Regions from separate parts of the Bacillus sp. 2175 genome, predicted to be linked through region 2. Evidence: a T-box and tRNA genes for the amino acid it is inferred to sense, from the RefSeq annotation. Region 2 holds a T-box; the other holds one or more tRNA genes.
What was found. A T-box is a leader RNA that pairs with one kind of tRNA and senses whether it is charged. The one in region 2 lies ahead of lysS (lysine--tRNA ligase), so its partner is inferred to be a tRNA-Lys.

Region 1 (9,389 bases), 1.7 Mb from region 2:
TTACCCGCGACAGGACGGAAAGACCCCGTGGAGCTTTACTGTAGCCTGATATTGAATTTTGGTACAGTTTGTACAGGATAGGCGGGAGCCATTGAAACCGGAGCGCTAGCTTCGGTGGAGGCGCTGGTGGGATACCGCCCTGACTGTATTGAAATTCTAACCTACGGGTCTTATCGACCCGGGAGACAGTGTCAGGTGGGCAGTTTGACTGGGGCGGTCGCCTCCTAAAGTGTAACGGAGGCGCCCAAAGGTTCCCTCAGAATGGTTGGAAATCATTCGTAGAGTGCAAAGGCATAAGGGAGCTTGACTGCGAGACCTACAAGTCGAGCAGGGACGAAAGTCGGGCTTAGTGATCCGGTGGTTCCGCATGGAAGGGCCATCGCTCAACGGATAAAAGCTACCCCGGGGATAACAGGCTTATCTCCCCCAAGAGTCCACATCGACGGGGAGGTTTGGCACCTCGATGTCGGCTCATCGCATCCTGGGGCTGTAGTCGGTCCCAAGGGTTGGGCTGTTCGCCCATTAAAGCGGTACGCGAGCTGGGTTCAGAACGTCGTGAGACAGTTCGGTCCCTATCCGTCGTGGGCGTAGGAAATTTGAGAGGAGCTGTCCTTAGTACGAGAGGACCGGGATGGACGCACCGCTGGTGTACCAGTTGTTCTGCCAAGGGCATAGCTGGGTAGCTATGTGCGGAAGGGATAAGTGCTGAAAGCATCTAAGCATGAAGCCCCCCTCAAGATGAGATTTCCCATAGCGTAAGCTAGTAAGATCCCTGAAAGATGATCAGGTTGATAGGTTCGAGGTGGAAGCATGGTGACATGTGGAGCTGACGAATACTAATAGATCGAGGACTTAACCATATAATATGAAGCAATGTTATCTAGTTTTGAAAGAATATAAAAAACTTGTTGACTTTCAAAAGTGAATGAGTTACAATAATTCTTGTCTTAAATGAATACAGTCTGGTAATGATGGCAGAGAGGTCACACCCGTTCCCATACCGAACACGGAAGTTAAGCTCTCTAGCGCCGATGGTAGTTGGGACCTTGTCCCTGTGAGAGTAGGACGTTGCCAGGCAAATGGAGGATTAGCTCAGCTGGGAGAGCACCTGCCTTACAAGCAGGGGGTCGGCGGTTCGATCCCGTCATCCTCCACCATTTAGCCGACTTAGCTCAATTGGTAGAGCAACTGACTTGTAATCAGTAGGTTGGGGGTTCAAGTCCTCTAGTCGGCACCAGAAATCATGGCGGTTGTGGCGAAGTGGTTAACGCACCGGATTGTGGCTCCGGCATTCGTGGGTTCGATTCCCATCAGTCGCCCCATTTTTCTTAAATAAATTAATATGCGGGTGTGGCGGAATTGGCAGACGCACCAGACTTAGGATCTGGCGCCTTTGGCGTGGGGGTTCGACTCCCTTCACCCGCACTTTTAATTAAATAACTCATACATGTCTTGCGGAAGTAGTTCAGTGGTAGAATACAACCTTGCCAAGGTTGGGGTCGCGGGTTCGAATCCCGTCTTCCGCTCCAATTTTCAATATGACATGCCGGGGTGGCGGAACAGGCAGACGCACAGGACTTAAAATCCTGCGGTGGGTGACCACCGTGCGGGTTCGACCCCCGCCCTCGGCACCATATGCGCCCGTAGCTCAATTGGATAGAGCGTTTGACTACGGATCAAGAGGTTAGGGGTTCGACTCCTCTCGGGCGCGCTTTTATTAACGGGAAGTGGCTCAGCTTGGTAGAGCACCTGGTTTGGGACCAGGGGGTCGCAGGTTCAAATCCTGTCTTCCCGATATTCCTAAAAACATGGGGCCTTAGCTCAGCTGGGAGAGCGCCTGCCTTGCACGCAGGAGGTCAGCGGTTCGATCCCGCTAGGCTCCACTTATATTAATATCATTTATGGCGGTGTAGCTCAGCTGGCTAGAGCGTACGGTTCATACCCGTGAGGTCGGGGGTTCGATCCCCTCCGCCGCTACCATAAAGGACCTTTAGCTCAGCTGGTTAGAGCAGACGGCTCATAACCGTCCGGTCGTAGGTTCGAGTCCTACAAGGTCCACCATTAGACGTATATATCTCGGAGGTATACCCAAGTTCGGCTGAAGGGATCGGTCTTGAAAACCGACAGGCGGCGAGAGTCGCGCGGGGGTTCGAATCCCTCTACCTCCTCCATTTTTTCTAAAGTGAATATTTTATCATCGCGGGGTGGAGCAGCACGGTAGCTCGTCGGGCTCATAACCCGAAGGTCGCAGGTTCAAATCCTGTCCCCGCAACCAAATGGTCCCGTGGTGTAGTGGTTAACATGCCTGCCTGTCACGCAGGAGATCGCCGGTTCGACCCCGGTCGGGACCGCCATTTTTTACATAAAGGCTCGGTAGCTCAGTCGGTAGAGCAGAGGACTGAAAATCCTCGTGTCGGCGGTTCGATTCCGTCCCGAGCCACCATTTTGAAATCACGAGCCGACTTAGCTCAATTGGTAGAGCAACTGACTTGTAATCAGTAGGTTGGGGGTTCAAGTCCTCTAGTCGGCACCACTTTCAAAATGAGCCATTAGCTCAGTTGGTAGAGCATCTGACTTTTAATCAGAGGGTCGAAGGTTCGAGTCCTTCATGGCTCACCATTTACAATTTAATGCGGGTGTAGTTTAGTGGTAAAACAAGAGCCTTCCAAGCTCTGGTCGAGAGTTCGATTCTCTTCACCCGCTTTTTAATTATGGGCCTATAGCTCAGCTGGTTAGAGCGCACGCCTGATAAGCGTGAGGTCGATGGTTCGAGTCCATTTAGGCCCACCATAATTGTTCCGCAGTAGCTCAGTGGTAGAGCTATCGGCTGTTAACCGATCGGTCGTAGGTTCGAGTCCTACCTGCGGAGCCATATTTATAGAGAAGTACCCAAGTGGCTCAAGGGGCTCCCCTGCTAAGGGAGTAGATCGCGAACGCGGTGCGAGGGTTCGAATCCCTTCTTCTCTGCCAGAACTGGCCCGTTGGTCAAGTGGTTAAGACACCGCCCTTTCACGGCGGTAACACGGGTTCGAATCCCGTACGGGTCATACTAAAAGAGATAGCATAATCTGCTATCTCTTTTTTGTTGTATAAAAGTGAACTTTGGATAGTCTGCTTTTTTATGCATAGAAGAAATATGAAGTATGGGCTGTTGCAGTTGGGTATATAGAGCGGTAAATACAATCATGTTATTTATTTGGACCTGTATGGATATGAAGGAATTATCTATCTAAAATGATACCTCAAGTTGAACTTTTACCCCAGCTGTATGGCTGTAGCCTCCTACACTTGGAGAAACGGATGAAAATAAATAATATATAGAAGAAGCTGCTTTCTCTCAACAGGTGTGATCTACTGAAGACAGCTTTTTTATGTTGTCAGTATTGTCGAGTTTTGTCGGTAAATCGATATATTGCAAAAATCGCTGATATAATTTGAGTTACGATCGATAAATTTTAATAATCGCTGATATATTTGGAGTTACGGTCGATATATTCTAAAAATCGCCGATATAATTTCACTTACCGATGAAAACCACAAGAAAAACCCTTTCACAATCTAAAGAAAACGCCTCCATTGAAATGGATTCCACACCTATTCCAATAACTTTACACTCTATGTGAAAAAGTTCACAAATAGGTCATAATTTGTGAAGTAATTCACAATAATACGTGCTACAATATGAATGTAAAGAAGTTAAACAACATTAAATTAGTATTTTAATTAATTACTTAAACAATCATAAAAAAATATATGTGAACAATAGAGAGGGGAAATTACCATGAAAAAAGGTATCAATCGTGTAGTATTAGTAGGAACAGGAGCTGTAGGTTGTAGTTACGCTTACTCAATGATTAACCAAGGTGTAGCTGAAGAATTCGTATTAGTAGATGTTAATGAAGCAAAAGCAGAAGGGGAAGCAATGGACTTAAGCCATGCGGTACCATTCTCTCCATCACCAACAAAAGTTTGGAGCGGTAGCTATGCAGATTGTAAAGATGCAGATTTAGTTGTTATCACTGCTGGGTTACCACAAAAGCCAGGTGAAACTCGTTTAGACTTAGTTGAGAAAAATACAAAGATCTTTAAACAAATCGTTCGCGTCATTATGGATAGCGGATTCGATGGAATCTTCTTAATCGCAACTAATCCAGTTGATATTTTAACTTACGTAACTTGGAAAGAATCTGGTTTACCGAAAGAGCGCGTAATCGGTTCTGGTACTACTTTAGACTCTGCTCGTTTCCGTTACATGTTAGGTGACTACTTAGATGTAGATCCACGTAACGTTCATGCTTACATCGTTGGTGAACACGGTGACACTGAACTTCCAGTATGGAGCCACGCTACTATCGGTGTACAAAAATTAGAAACAATCTTAGCTAACAACGAACAGTACAAACAAGAAGACTTAGACAAAATCTTCGAAAACGTACGTGATGCAGCTTACCATATCATCGAGCGTAAAGGTGCAACTTACTACGGAATCGGTATGTCACTACTTCGTGTAACTAAAGCAATCTTAAACAACGAGAACAGCGTATTAACTGTATCTGCATACCTTGAAGGTCAATACGGCGAGAAAGATGCTTACGTAGGTGTTCCAGCTGTAATTAACCGCGAAGGTGTACGTGAAATCGTAGAACTTGAGCTAAATGAAGAGGAAAAAGTGAAGTTCGCTCATTCTGTAAAAGTATTAAAAGAAACAATGGCACCAGTACTATAATAATTGCTAAATAATTCAGAGGTGGGAAACTGCTTCTTACCTCTGAACTTATATAATTTAATATAAATTCCTTTTCCGGTTTCCCTTGTATATCCCCAATATACCCCTTTTGCTGGATAAGGGTCGTTTATAGAAAAGAGCACTCTATTTTACGTAGAGTGCTCTTTATTATTCCGCTATTTGCCGGGCAGTAAAAACCCACTGATTAAAGTTTCATTTTATTATTTTTTAGGTGTTAATCCTAATTTCTTTAAAATATCTGCCAGTGTACCGCTTTTGGATTTTTCTACAGGTGTTTGTGATTTAGATGCATCTGGACCTTTTTTCAAGAAGTTCCTTTCAACGAAGCGAATATCTTTTTCGTCGACAATACCATCTTTATTAAGGTCTCCGTCTTTTACAGTTAGTCCTTTTTTACCATAGTTGCTAGCGATAATTTCAGCATCTTTAATATCGATTACTTTATCAGCATTTACATCGCCGGCAAGGTTTTCGTCAGGTCTTGCATAATAATATTGGCCAAGCAGCTTACCGTCTTTTTCAGTACCAAGTTTCGTTGTTAGGCGGTTTGTTAAATGTCCTGTCACCTCTACATATAAGTTATAGTCGCGTTTATTAACTGGAAGTCCATTTAGTTTGAAGTATCCGTATTTATCTAGTGAGCCTTCAAACTTATGACGGTAAGAATCAGTCGCATATACTTTTACGCCAAGCTTTGTATAATCGAACTTTTCATCTAAATATTCGCGTTCATTTAAGAACGCACCAGGTTTAATATTTCCTTCTACTAGTGAGTTTAAGGACATAACTGAGAATGTTTGATCTTGAAGTACACGCATTCTATTTGGTTCTGATTCACCTTGTTTCCAGTAAACAAAAATTGGTGACTCTAATTGAGCGTTTGCTTCATAAAATTCATCATTTTCTACTTTGAAAGTTACATCAATGAACGGGAAATCACCATCTAATCCAGCAAAGTTTTTGTCATCGATAGCGCCGCCAACTGTAACAGAACCTGCCTCTAATTTCGGTTCATTTACTTTTGCAGTTACTCCTTTTTCGGAAAGTAGCTTTTCAAAAGCAGGATTAAATTTCGCATTTCAATAACATTGTGACAAAAAATATTGAGAAACATTTTTTTATGACAGATTATTTTGTTTTGATTTTGAGTGGAAAATAGCATGAAAAATAGGATAAACATAATAAAATAAAGGTTGAGAAAAAATAATTGGTAAAAATATAGAAGAATAATAAAGCGTTTTCAATGAATATTCGTCAAAATTCGATATTTTACACGGAAATGTGAAGAAAAACTAACATTTTTAAGAAAAAAACGAATGTTTTTTATAAATTAACAAGGATATTGCAGTTTTTCGCAGAAATAGTTAAAGTATAAAAAATTCTGTCATCTAAGTGAGGTGAACATATTGAGTGTAATAAATTGTGAAGAAGTGAAACGAGATGAGTTTCATACAGAAAAGTACTATGAAAGTTATAACATCTTTGGCGCACATGTTGTGACGGAAGATGAGATTCAAGGGGTACGATTTACAGTCTGGGCTCCTCATGCGAAAGCAATGAGTGTTGTTGGAGATTTTAATGAGTGGGATTATGAGCAACATAAGATGCTACAAGTGACAGAAGAAGGGATTTGGTCCTTATTTATACCGCATATTGAAGAAGGAGAAATATATAAATATGCGATTGAAACGTTGGCTGGTGACGTCATTTTAAAGGCAGATCCGTATGCTATATATGCAGAAGTAAGACCGAATACGGCATCTGTAGTTTTTGATATAAAAGGATATGAATGGAATGATAAAAACTGGAATCGTAAGAAAAAGAAAAAACCGATTTATAAAGAAGCGATGACAGTTTATGAATTACATTTTGGTTCTTGGAAAAAGAAAGAAGATGGAACACTATATTCTTACAGGGAAATGGCAGAAGAACTCATTCCGTATGTGGTGGAACATCAATTTACACATATTGAAATTATGCCGCTTGTTGAGCATCCATATGATCGTTCTTGGGGATATCAAGGAACGGGATATTATGCAGCGACGAGTAGATTTGGTACACCGCATGATTTAATGTATTTTGTCGACGAATGTCATAAATATGGAATCGGTGTCATTTTAGATTGGGTACCGGGGCATTTTTGTAAAGATGCTCACGGTTTATATTTGTTTGATGGCACACCGACCTATGAATATAAAGATAAAGATGTACAAGAAAATCTAGTATGGGGAACTGTCAATTTTGATTTAGGAAAGAGAGAGGTACGTAATTTCTTAATTTCAAATGCGTTATTTTGGATGAGATATTTCCATATTGATGGTTTCAGAGTAGATGCAGTTGCGAACATGTTGTACTGGAATAAAGAAGGACAAGAGCAAAGTAATGAGTACGCTGTGTCATTTTTAAGGGAGTTAAATGAAGCAGTGTTTGCAGAGGATGAAGATTTTCTTATGACGGCAGAGGATTCAACAGCTTGGCCACTTGTAACAGCACCAACGTATGAAGGTGGGCTTGGATTCAATTACAAATGGAATATGGGCTGGATGAATGACGTGCTGAAATATATGGAGTGTGCGCCAGAGTACAGAAAATATATTCATGAGAAAATGACGTTCTCTTTACTATATGCTTACTCTGAAAACTTCATATTACCCCTTTCTCATGATGAAGTCGTTCATGGGAAAAAGTCGTTATTAAATAAAATGCCAGGTGATTACTGGGATAAGTTTGCTCAGCTTCGTTTATTATATGGATATTTCTTTACTCACCCAGGAAAGAAATTACTTTTCATGGGAGGAGAATTCGGGCAGTTTGATGAGTGGAAAGACCTTGAAGATTTAGATTGGAATTTACATGATTTTGAAATGCATCGTTATATGCATGATTACTTTAAAGAGCTCATAGCATTGTATAAGCGCTCAAAACCACTTTGGCAGCTTGATCATTCGCCTGAAGGTTTTCAGTGGATTGATGCTAATAATAACGAGCAAAGTATTTTCTCGTTTATCCGCCAAGGGGATAAACAAGAAGATGCGTTAGTTATCGTATGTAATTTTACGAAAGCTACATATGAAAACTATAAAGTAGGTGTACCAGATTTCGAGTATTATAACGAGATTTTAAACAGTGATGCACAGCAATATGGCGGTTCGGGACAAGTGAATAAGAAACGTCTTAAGACGATTCTAGAACCGTACCATAATCAAGCAGCACATGTAGAGATTACAATTCCACCATTTGGCGTATCCATATTACGACCAGTGAAGACGAGAAAGGGGAGCAAAAAACAAGATGGCTCAAAAACAAAAGTGCGTAGCAATGTTACTAGCAGGGGGAAAAGGTAGTCGTTTAAGTGCATTAACAAAGAATTTAGCCAAGCCAGCTGTTCCATTTGGTGGTAAATATCGCATTATTGATTTTACGCTAAGTAACTGTGCGAATTCTGGTATTGAAACGGTTGGGATTTTAACGCAATATCAACCACTCGAACTTCATAATTATATCGGAATCGGAAATGCGTGGGATTTAGACCGAGTAAACGGTGGGGTCACAGTCTTACCTCCTTATGCGGAGTCTTCAGGGGTTAAGTGGTATACAGGTACGGCAAGTGCCATTTATCAAAACTTAAACTATTTAAGTCAGTATGAACCGGAGTATGTTCTCATTTTATCAGGCGACCATATTTATAAAATGGATTACAGTAAGATGCTAGATTACCATATTCAGAAAGAATCGGACGTATCCATTTCTGTTATTGAAGTACCTTGGGATGAAGCGAGTCGCTTTGGCATTATGAATACAAATGAAGAAATGGAGATTGTTGAGTTTGAAGAGAAACCACAATTTCCAAGAAGTAATCTTGCATCAATGGGAATCTATATTTTTAATTGGTCAATTTTGAAAGAGTATTTAGAGATGGATGCAAGAAACCCTGAATCTAGTAACGATTTTGGAAAAGACGTACTTCCCCTTTTATTGGATGAAGGGAAGAAGCTAATGGCGTATCCGTTTGAAGGATATTGGAAAGATGTTGGAACGGTGAAGAGCTTATGGGAAGCGAATATGGATTTGCTTCGCGATGAAACATCACTGAATTTAAACGATCGTAATTGGCGTATTTACTCTGTCAATCCAAACGAACCGCCTCAATATATTGCTGAAAAGGCGAAAGTAGAAGAATCGCTTATTAACGAAGGGTGCGTCATTGAAGGGGACGTGAAGCATTCTGTGTTATTCCAAGGAGTGACGGTGGAAGAAGGAAGTATGGTGATTGATTCTGTCGTTATGCCAGGGGCTAAGATTGGTAAAAATGTTGTGATTGAAAGAGCGATTGTTGGATCAGAAATGGTTATCGAGGATGGAACAATCATTCGTCCAGAAAAGAATGTTGACGATGTAGTATTAATTGCTGAAGGGAAATAGAAAAGGGGGATGAAATGAATGGGAGAAAAAATGTTAGGAATTATTAATGCAACGGGAAGTTTTCCTTCCTTAAAGAAAGTAACAGGGCATCGTTCACTAGCGGCGTTACCGTTTGGGGGCCGTTATCGACTCATTGATTTCATGCTTTCAAATATGGTGAATTCTAGTATTCATAGTGTGGCAGTTTTTACAAGCCATAAAAATCGTTCGTTAATGGACC
Region 2 (9,389 bases):
TCGCACACTGTTAACGAGAAGGAAACGACGACGAAAGCGTAGCATCGGATGGCAGAGATGGAGTAACGAATATCTCTATGGTGTACTGGGGCTTTACTGGGACTGGAAAGTCCTTCCCCTGAAAAGTGCAGAGAGTTTCCGATGAAAGTGTCTGCCATTTGATAGGTCTCATAACCCTTTTGATGAAGTTTATGGGGTGAGCTGCTTGAGGGAAAACCTCACGAGCAGTTCTTATGGGGAGAGGCTGGAAACGGATCACAACTGATACCGCGCCAGTCTTTTACCCGACAAATCATATTTAAAACGTGGAAATCTCTATTTCAAATTCATCATTGGCAAACTATCAAACAAGAGCGATTAGAATGCCATGTGTATGGAAAACTCATTGCCATTTTTATATGTTCTTCCACGATGTTTAAGATGCGCCAACTTCTGTTGCAAAAGCACAAAAGAGAACTAAGCGAATATAAAGCAATTGGGATGATTCAAGATCATCTATCCCTGTTATATCAAGCGATACAGAGAAACACCCGTATAATAACAAAGGTTTTAATCCGCCTGTTTACCCTACTAAAGAAAAATGGCCGGAAATCCCATCGATATGAGAAGAAAACTATCTTTGATATTATGGGTGTTGTCTATGAGTATAATGGATTGAGAAAACAAAAGAAAGCTGCATAAGAAAAAAATGAAACCCGTTAGGGTTTATTTCGTATGCTCATTTTTAAGAGGATTATACTGTTTAAAAGTTTGTTCATTTCAATTAATGGAAAACCGTAGAGTTTCTATCCTTAAGTTGATGGGCATGTGTCTCTACCCCAATAATATACTTATTGAGAAGGGCAGAGATAAGTTTGTATTTAAGACTGATGGTTGGCTAGTTAGAATGACCGATTGAGATTCTTTTAGTTTACTCATTATAAGGAAAAGCTTTAAGATTCTGCATTAAATATATAATATTCGGATTCACTATGTTGGTTGTAATATGAGATTTTAATAAATCCTTGATAAAAGAGCACATTTTTATATGTGCTCCATCCCATTTAATTAGCATGTATATTCTGAATATATAAATTCAAGAAATTATATATTTTAAAGTGGCGTAAAGGGGTATTTGTATATGGTAAAATCTGTTTTAAATATGTCTTCAACTAATTGAGTAGTTTCGGCGTCATAAAAACTATCATATGTTGGGAGCCGTGGAAATAAGGGGTCTATTATGTTAGCGTCTGCGTAGTCCCCTTTAAAAATAGCATAGTCGTTCTGATGGTGCCATGATTTTTCCAATAAATCTAAAGGAGATTTTTTTAATCCATATTGATCTTCTAGTTTCGCGATTTCCTTAGAATAGTTTTCTAGGTAGATATAATTAGTTACAAAACGTTCTTCATTTTGTATATATTGTGGAGCATAGTGCGGGTTTATTATGTCTGAATTAGAATCAAAAGATTTTAAATAATATAGATAAAGTTTAAAGGAGATTTTCTTATTACAATTCTCATCCCTGTACAGAAATTGACGAATAGGTCTCCATTCCGGATGTTCTATATGGGGTGGTGAAAGGAGTGATAAGAAAGAACTGACAGCTCGTTTATAAGGGTTTCTAACAAGTTTGTACGCGTGTTTTTGTTTAAGCCTTAATTCTGTAGCTACTTGTATATAGTAAAAAAAAGAATTTTTGTATATATCATACTCGTAGTTATGAATAAACGGATCGTAATTAATCGCTTCTTCATATAATCCAATTTGATAAAAGAACCAATTTGCTAGTGAAGTGCAGCCACTTTTTTGGCTCCAGAATAAAATTAACGGAAATTCATCGTGGAAGTGTGGCATACGTCCATGTTTAATCATAAAGTTATAAATATCCGTCATTGTCATATACAACCACCCTCTGTTTTCTTTTATCATTATTTATTACTGTATGAAGTAGGCATTTAATATATGAAAATTGGCAATGATGCGGATTATACGTTTTTTTATTTAAACGTTAATTGAAAATAAAAAAAGAGTGTACAAATGAGGAGGTTCTGAGAAAAAAATAGGTTTTATTAGTGTTTAATTAATATATAGTGTAGCTCTGTATTGCGTAAGTGTATAAATATGAATATTCATAAATCCTTGTCACCTCCAGGGATATTGGGATTTTAATTCACATTTACATGAAAATGAATACACAGATTAAATAATTGTCACATACCTCACAAATGTTTCGTCACATTTATGATTACTAAATGAGGAGGAACATATATGAAAATATTTGTAGCAGGTGCAACTGGTGTAATAGGACGTTCTTTATTACCACTGTTAATAAAAAATGGGCACACGGTGTTTGCGATGATCCGTAATACTTCGCAAGTAGAAGCAATGAAAAAGGTTGGTGCCATACCAGTAATAGCTGATGTATTTAATAGAGAGGCTGTATTTTCTGTATTAGAAGAAACAAATCCCGATGTAGTTATTCATCAATTAACGTCATTGTCATCATGGAATTTTGAGGATAATGCAAAAATTAGAACAAAAGGCACTCGTAACCTTGTCGATGCAGCTAAAAATGTAGGGGTACAGAAAATAATCGCTCAAAGTATTTCATGGGCGTATGAACCAGGGGATACATTTACGACTGAAAAAGATTCACTACATATTACTGCTTCCGCGCCTCGGCAAGTCACTGTTAATGGCATATTAAAATTAGAAGAAGCTGTTACTGAGTTACCTGAATCGGTTATACTTCGTTATGGCACATTATATGGACCAGGAACATGGTATGCGGAAAACGGATTAATAGCAAATCAAGTTCGTAATAATGAGATTATCGCATCAGACGGGATAAGCTCGTTTATACATGTCGAAGATGCTGCAAGAGCTACTATGCTAGCCCTTAATTGGCCTTCAGGAATCGTAAATATTGTAGATAATTATCCAGCAACTAGTAAAGAATGGTTACCAATATATGCAGCAGCGATAGGGGCACCTAAGCCTAAAGTTCAAGATGGGAAAAATAGTTGGGAAAGAGGAGCTTCCAATAATAAGGCACGTAAAGAGTATGGTTGGATACCTTTATTTCCATCATGGTCTGAAGGATTTAACAACTTAATAGGTAAGTAAAACACAACTTTAATGGGAATGATAGTAAAATACACCATTAAAGGATTGGGTTATTATGAATATAATTTGGGAAAGTATTATATTAACTTTTACTGGAATAATTGTCTTGAAAATGACAGGTAGTGCATCTGTCAGCCAAATGACAAGAGCTGAAATCATTATAGTTGTATCAATCGGCCGTATTATTGTAGAACCTGTATTAAGTAGAAAAGTAGTCCCATCTATATTTGCGGCCATCATATTTGCAAGCATACTACTTATTATTCATTTCTTTGAATTGAAATCAAAGAAGGTGGAACAATTTCTAAATGGAAGTAGCATTATAATTGTTGAAAACGGAGAGATTGTAAAAGAGAATTTGATGCAGGCAAAAATGTCGGAGCAACAACTATATATGCAATTAAGAGAAAAAGGGATCCATGATGTAAAGAGTTTACAGCAAGTTACAGCGGAACCGAATGGGCGTATTGGTTATCGATTAATAAAAGAAGCAGAACCAATAACTTTAGAAATGTTAGAAAAAGTATTAGATAGGTACAATATAAAAAGATAATTTCTCGTGAGAAAAAGCCAATTTTTTAACGATAAAATGTAAGAGAGAACTATAATTAAAAGTTATTAAGAATTATTAAAGATATTTATATATTGATTATGCACAAATAAAAAGGACAAGCATATAATAGAAGTACCTATTAACTTTAAGTAACCTTAACTTTCTTTAATAGGATATCTCAAAATCCCCAAAAAGAGCACTTGCGGAAACAAGTGCTCTTTTATTTGGAATTTTAAACCATAAATATTGAATAAAATGTTAAAATGAAAAGAGCAATTTTTGTAATTAAAACTGTAGTATATGAATGGAGTGTTATTGAATGCAAACAAGAAAAGCCTATCTATATGTATTTGACACGATGTCGGATTGGGAGTACGGACATTTAATTGCTGAACTTAATACAGGGAGATATTTTAAAAAAGATGTAGCGCCTTTTAAAGTAGTCACAGTTGGAATAAATAAAGAAATGGTTATTTCAATGGGGGGCTTGAATATACAGCCGGATATTTCCCTAGATGAATGTATCCTTGAGAGTAACGATCTATTAATTTTACCTGGAGGGAATACTTGGAGTGAAGAAATACATAAACCTATTTTGCAAAAAGTTGATGAGGCTTTAAAACTTGGTACAATTGTGGCTGCCATTTGCGGTGCAACTATAGGTCTTGCAAATTACGGTTACTTGGATTCTATAAATCACACAAGCAATAGTTTAGAGTATATGAAAATGGTTTGTCCTACTTATAAAGGAGAAAATTTTTATAAAGAGGGACCTGTATCATCCAGTGAAAACTTTATTACCGCATCGGGTGTAGCTCCTCTAGAATTTGCCATGGAGGTATTGAGAAAATTAGATGTATTTGCGCCGGATACACTTCATTCATGGTATAAACTGAATGAGACTCATGAAGCGGAATATTTCTTCCAGTTAATGAATTCAATTAATAGCTGATTAGTATTTCGAATGAAAATTATATTTTAGATGATACGAAAACTAATAACGAAATAATATTATGAAGATAAAAGGTAAGGGTGTTCCTATGAATATATGAGAAAATATCCTTACCTTTTATAGTATTATTTCTGAAAGGCAAAAGTAATAGCATTTGTTTTTAATTGAATGTGTCTTTCATTACGAACTATATTATAAGCTAATTCTTTTATTTCAACTTTTACTTCTTTCCATCCTTTATAAATGTTTTTTAATAGACGTATCAGTTCTTCGGTTGAGAGATTAATTTCAATTAAAGCTTCTAATTCTTCATTCGTTTTTAAATCAATTTCTTGTATGTTAGAGTTAATAATCAAACAATTAATACCGCCGTTTTTTGTCACTTTTTTCATAGAATGAAGTACGTTTTTAAAATCTTCTTCTGATTTGATATGTTCTAAACTGGATACTGCAACGATATAATCATAAGCGTTAGAGTCAATATGATAGTTTTCAATTGCTGCTTGTTCTGTTTTTATAACCTCGAATACATCATGTTCTTTGCTATAAGTTTGTAGCTTTGTTAAAGCGGAATTAAGTAACTCAACACATGTAACAGTGCTGCTAGTATTTCTTATCTTTTGTGCAATTGGAATGCTATTTCTACCGATGCCAGAGCCAAGATCAAGTACTTGCAAGTTGTTTTGTCCTTCAAAGTGACCCATCAAGTCCATAACTGTTTTAACCGGTTTGTACAGCCAAGAGCCAATTTCAAATAGTTTATATTGTTCATAGCAAAGGCCGTGATATTTCTTTTCTTCTTGTCTTATGTAATCGATACGGTTCACATTGTTTCAGCTCCAATATTTTTATTGCAAAATGAATAGGTGGGACAGCCTTTAACATTTGTTTGAATTCGAAAAATACCACCAGCATGTGGATACTCTTTTAATTCGTCATCAGTCATTCTTGTTCTGGCTGTTGTGATATATAAATCTGTTAAATTAGGTCCTCCAAATGTACATGATGTTACATATAAAGCTGGAATTGGAATGCTTAATATTTTTTCTCCAGTAGAGGGATTCCATCTAGTTATTTTTGAACCTCCCCAATGTGCAATCCATAAACAGCCGTCTTCGTCAATTGTCATACCATCAGGTAGACCATCATTTTCAGAGAAAATGATTACATCAATTGGATTATGAATGTCTCCAGTACGTATATTATATTGATAGCGAACCACTTTTTTAGTAGGTGTATCTATAAAGTAAAAGTATGTATGATCAGGTGACCAAGCAATTCCATTTGATGTATTTACATGTGAAACTTTTTTCTCTACACTTAAATTATGATGTAAACAATACAAGGAACCTGCAGTATTCATACCGTATGTATCTGTAGAACCTGCCCAGAAACGACCAGCTGGATCACATTTTCCATCATTGAAACGATTTTCTATTAAATGTGGTTCAGGGTCAAAAATATGTGTCAGTTTTTCGGTATTTATATTAATAGAATAAAAGCCTTTTTCCATAGCTAAGAGTAGTACATCCTCTAAATATGGAACAACACAGCCGATTTGTTGATTGAGTGAAATTACTCGGTTCGTATTAGCGGTAGGATTGTATATGCATAATTTTCTCTCCATAATATCAACCCAATATAAAAGTTGCTTTTTTTCATTCCAACATGGTCCTTCAGCTAAACTTGCTTTAGCATCTAAAACTAATTCTATATTACTGAACAAGATGTTCACCTCGCGTTATAAGATATTAATATAATTCGATAAGAATAGAGGTAAACCTTTTAGTCAAAGGATATTAAAATTTATGCTGTAGAAAAATGACCTTCTCACAAGTGATTAAAAAAGTGTATAAACAAGGAGAGGAAAATGCATATGATGTTTTATGAGATTGTTTGCTTTTCTTGTAAGAATATATTTCGTGTTTACGAAGGCAGTGAAAAATATAAGCGATTTAAAGAAAAACCAAAAGGGGTATATTGTTGTGATGAGTGTAGTCACAAAATTCAATTAGAAGCGATAAAGAATTTTTTTTAGGTAATTATATGTTTTTGATTCGGAAAAGTTTGACAATAAAAGTGTTATAAATTATCATATTAAAAAACTAATATTTAAAATGGCATGGAAGAGAAGAGTAGTTAAGAAAGAATACGTACAGAGAGCTCTGGTAGCTGAGAAAGAGCGGTATACATCTTAACGAAAAAAGACTTGGAGCTGCGCAAGGAACTAATTTATTTAGGGATGGTGCGACGGGTTCTCCCGTTATAGAGATAGGGTATAAGCATATTTTGCCGTACCTGAAGAGGTTAATATGGTGACATATTAACAAACTGAGGTGGTACCGCGAAGCTAACAACTCTCGTCCTCAAGATGAATAATCTTGGGGGTGGGAGTTTTTTTATTGCATAAAACTGAGAATACGAAAACAAAAAATAATTGAGGTGAGCAATAAATGCATTGGGCGTATGAAGTAGCACATGAATTAATTAGGAAACATCCAAATAAAGAAACGTTTGTTTGTGCATCTGGAATTAGTCCTTCAGGTTCTGTTCATATTGGGAACTTTCGTGAAATCGTAACGACTTATTTCGTAGTAAGAGCACTTCAAGGTTTAGGGAAAAAGACTCGTTTTATATTTTCGTGGGATGATTATGATCGATTTAGAAAAGTTCCAAAAAATATTGATCCATCTTTTGCAAAGTATATTGGTATGCCATACTGTGATATTCCAGATCCGTATGGATGTCATAACTCGTATGCGGAGCATTTTGAAAAAGAGTTTGAAACATCGCTTCAAGCATTTGGAATTGAAGTAGAATTTATTTATCAACATGATGAATATAGAAGTGGAAGGTATAACAAAAATATTTTAGAGGCTTTGTATAAACGAAAAGAAATATATGATATTTTAATGGATTTTAAAACTGGAGAGTGTAGTGAAGAAGAGCGAAACAATTTTTATCCAGCTACATTATATTGTGAGAGGTGTGGAAAAGATACAACAACTATTACACATTTTGATGAAGTATTAAAAACAGTCCGGTATGAATGTGAATGCGGAAATGAAAAAGAATTATCCGTATTAAATACAAATAAAATGAAACTAAACTGGAAAATCGATTGGCCGATGAGATGGATGATAGAGGATGTTATTTTTGAACCGGGTGGAAGAGATCACTCATCAGAAACGGGTAGTTATAATGTATCAAAAGAAATTGCAAGGAAAATATTCAATCGTGAAGCGCCTCATTACGTTGCTTACGATTTCATTGGTATTAAAGGGAATCATGAAAAAATGTCTAGTTCTTCAGGGAATAGCATTACACCAAGCGATTTATTGAAAGTGTATATACCAGAAGTAATTCTCTTTATGTTTGCCAAATACAAACCAGGCGCTGCTTTTCATATTGGGTTGGATGAAGATGTGATTCGTAATTATACAGAGTATGAACGATTGAAAGATAGCTATGAAAATAAAACGCTCAAAAATGAAGATTTATTTGATGCAATTAAACTCTCTAAAGTTGATAGGCAGTTTAAAGAATATCCGAGATTTAATCAAGTAGCAGGAACGTTACCGCTATTAAATTTTGATTCATCTATTTTACAAGATACATTAGAAAAAATAGATAGAAGTTATACATTAGATGCTATGATAGCGATATGTAACCGCGCAGAGTATTGGATAAAAAACTTTCAATCTGAAAAATTAATTGCGGTAAATCGAGAGAGAAATACAGAGTTTTACAACACATTAGATGAAAGACAGAAAGAATGGTTAGTAAAAGTTTGCAATATACTTCGTTCTAACAAAGATTACTCTAACTTAATGGAGCAATTGTATTCGATTTGCCATCATGACAATAAAAAAATAATGAAAGAAAATCAAAAACAATTATTTATTATTATTTATAAGCTCATTATGAATCAGTCTAGTGGCCCACGTATATCGTTATTAATACATGTGGTGGGCATCGAAAAATTCATCTCATTACTAGATTTCTAAAATAAAGCTAAAAGAAACGCAAGTACTTAGACCTCTAAGTACTTGCGTTTCAAATTTTGCTAGCGTGAATACATTTTTGGACATTCATCACCACTCGGTTCATAAAAACAATGGCTTTTAAACTGTCCTACAAATGGCTGATTATACCATTCAGGTGGACAAGCTCCAACTGGACGGAAATACCAAAGAGCCCATCGTGCAGGCCAGCGCCATTCACCTTGTAAAACTTTTCGTGCAATTTCTTTTTCTGATTCACGAGCGCGTTGATAAAAATATCCATATTGTACTGCTTCAAATCCGCCGGGGCTTTGATATACAGCGTCGCGTACGGTACGGAGTTGTTTAAAATCTAAGCAATCACAAAATACACGGTTTACTACAACGCATCCAACTAACTCCTCACCTTGGCGACCTTCGCCTTCAGCTTCAGCACGAATTAAACGAGCTAGTAAATCAACATCACTTTCGTTGTATGGAATAAGGGGCATAGTGATACCACCTTTCTGTTATAGTAAAGAGTGTATGTTATAAAACAATCTGCGTGCTTTTTTACATAAAAATAACATTTAATTTTAAGAGGAGCTTGTATAAAAAGAGCTAATTAGTAATAGTAGATAAATATAAAAGGGAGAGGTATTATGTATCGAATTCATAAAGACCATATCATTTACTCAATGTCACCAGAAAATAAACCTTGTATGGAAGTGGAAATTGGGAGCAGTCTTGTATTTGAAACATATGATTGCTTTGAAAATCAAATCGATTCTGA

Region 1: it has a tRNA-Lys gene. The T-box ahead of lysS (lysine--tRNA ligase) is inferred to sense a tRNA for this amino acid. The anticodon was not compared.

What each region holds. Positions count from the first base shown of each region.
Region 1 covers NZ_CM173819.1:4,590,376-4,599,764, reverse strand. Annotated here, with positions in the region: rRNA gene ACXKY9_RS23970 (23S ribosomal RNA) at 1-860, shown strand, start outside; rRNA gene rrf (5S ribosomal RNA) at 962-1,077, shown strand; tRNA gene ACXKY9_RS23960 (tRNA-Val) at 1,082-1,157, shown strand; tRNA gene ACXKY9_RS23955 (tRNA-Thr) at 1,162-1,237, shown strand; tRNA gene ACXKY9_RS23950 (tRNA-His) at 1,247-1,322, shown strand; tRNA gene ACXKY9_RS23945 (tRNA-Leu) at 1,345-1,425, shown strand; tRNA gene ACXKY9_RS23940 (tRNA-Gly) at 1,455-1,529, shown strand; tRNA gene ACXKY9_RS23935 (tRNA-Leu) at 1,546-1,634, shown strand; tRNA gene ACXKY9_RS23930 (tRNA-Arg) at 1,638-1,711, shown strand; tRNA gene ACXKY9_RS23925 (tRNA-Pro) at 1,722-1,795, shown strand; tRNA gene ACXKY9_RS23920 (tRNA-Ala) at 1,811-1,883, shown strand; tRNA gene ACXKY9_RS23915 (tRNA-Met) at 1,904-1,980, shown strand; tRNA gene ACXKY9_RS23910 (tRNA-Ile) at 1,985-2,061, shown strand; tRNA gene ACXKY9_RS23905 (tRNA-Ser) at 2,079-2,171, shown strand; tRNA gene ACXKY9_RS23900 (tRNA-Met) at 2,199-2,275, shown strand; tRNA gene ACXKY9_RS23895 (tRNA-Asp) at 2,279-2,354, shown strand; tRNA gene ACXKY9_RS23890 (tRNA-Phe) at 2,368-2,443, shown strand; tRNA gene ACXKY9_RS23885 (tRNA-Thr) at 2,458-2,533, shown strand; tRNA gene ACXKY9_RS23880 (tRNA-Lys) at 2,544-2,619, shown strand; tRNA gene ACXKY9_RS23875 (tRNA-Gly) at 2,633-2,703, shown strand; tRNA gene ACXKY9_RS23870 (tRNA-Ile) at 2,714-2,790, shown strand; tRNA gene ACXKY9_RS23865 (tRNA-Asn) at 2,798-2,872, shown strand; tRNA gene ACXKY9_RS23860 (tRNA-Ser) at 2,880-2,970, shown strand; tRNA gene ACXKY9_RS23855 (tRNA-Glu) at 2,976-3,047, shown strand; gene ACXKY9_RS23850 (L-lactate dehydrogenase) at 3,782-4,726, shown strand; partial or broken gene ACXKY9_RS23845 (dockerin type I domain-containing protein) at 4,948-5,826, opposite strand; gene glgB (1,4-alpha-glucan branching protein GlgB) at 6,154-8,091, shown strand; gene glgC (glucose-1-phosphate adenylyltransferase) at 8,039-9,169, shown strand; gene glgD (glucose-1-phosphate adenylyltransferase subunit GlgD) at 9,188-9,389, shown strand, end outside.
Region 2 covers NZ_CM173819.1:2,904,816-2,914,204, reverse strand. Annotated here, with positions in the region: gene ltrA (group II intron reverse transcriptase/maturase) at 1-145, shown strand, start outside; partial or broken gene ACXKY9_RS15185 (IS4 family transposase) at 289-681, shown strand; gene ACXKY9_RS15180 (sulfotransferase family 2 domain-containing protein) at 1,093-1,881, opposite strand; gene ACXKY9_RS15175 (NAD-dependent epimerase/dehydratase family protein) at 2,251-3,108, shown strand; gene ACXKY9_RS15170 (DUF421 domain-containing protein) at 3,164-3,661, shown strand; gene ACXKY9_RS15165 (type 1 glutamine amidotransferase family protein) at 3,981-4,613, shown strand; gene ACXKY9_RS15160 (class I SAM-dependent methyltransferase) at 4,739-5,440, opposite strand; gene ACXKY9_RS15155 (SMP-30/gluconolactonase/LRE family protein) at 5,437-6,339, opposite strand; gene ACXKY9_RS15150 (DUF2197 domain-containing protein) at 6,484-6,651, shown strand; T-box leader at 6,728-6,984, shown strand; gene lysS (lysine--tRNA ligase) at 7,067-8,620, shown strand; gene ACXKY9_RS15140 (cell wall hydrolase) at 8,680-9,108, opposite strand; gene ACXKY9_RS15135 (acetamidase/formamidase family protein) at 9,259-9,389, shown strand, end outside.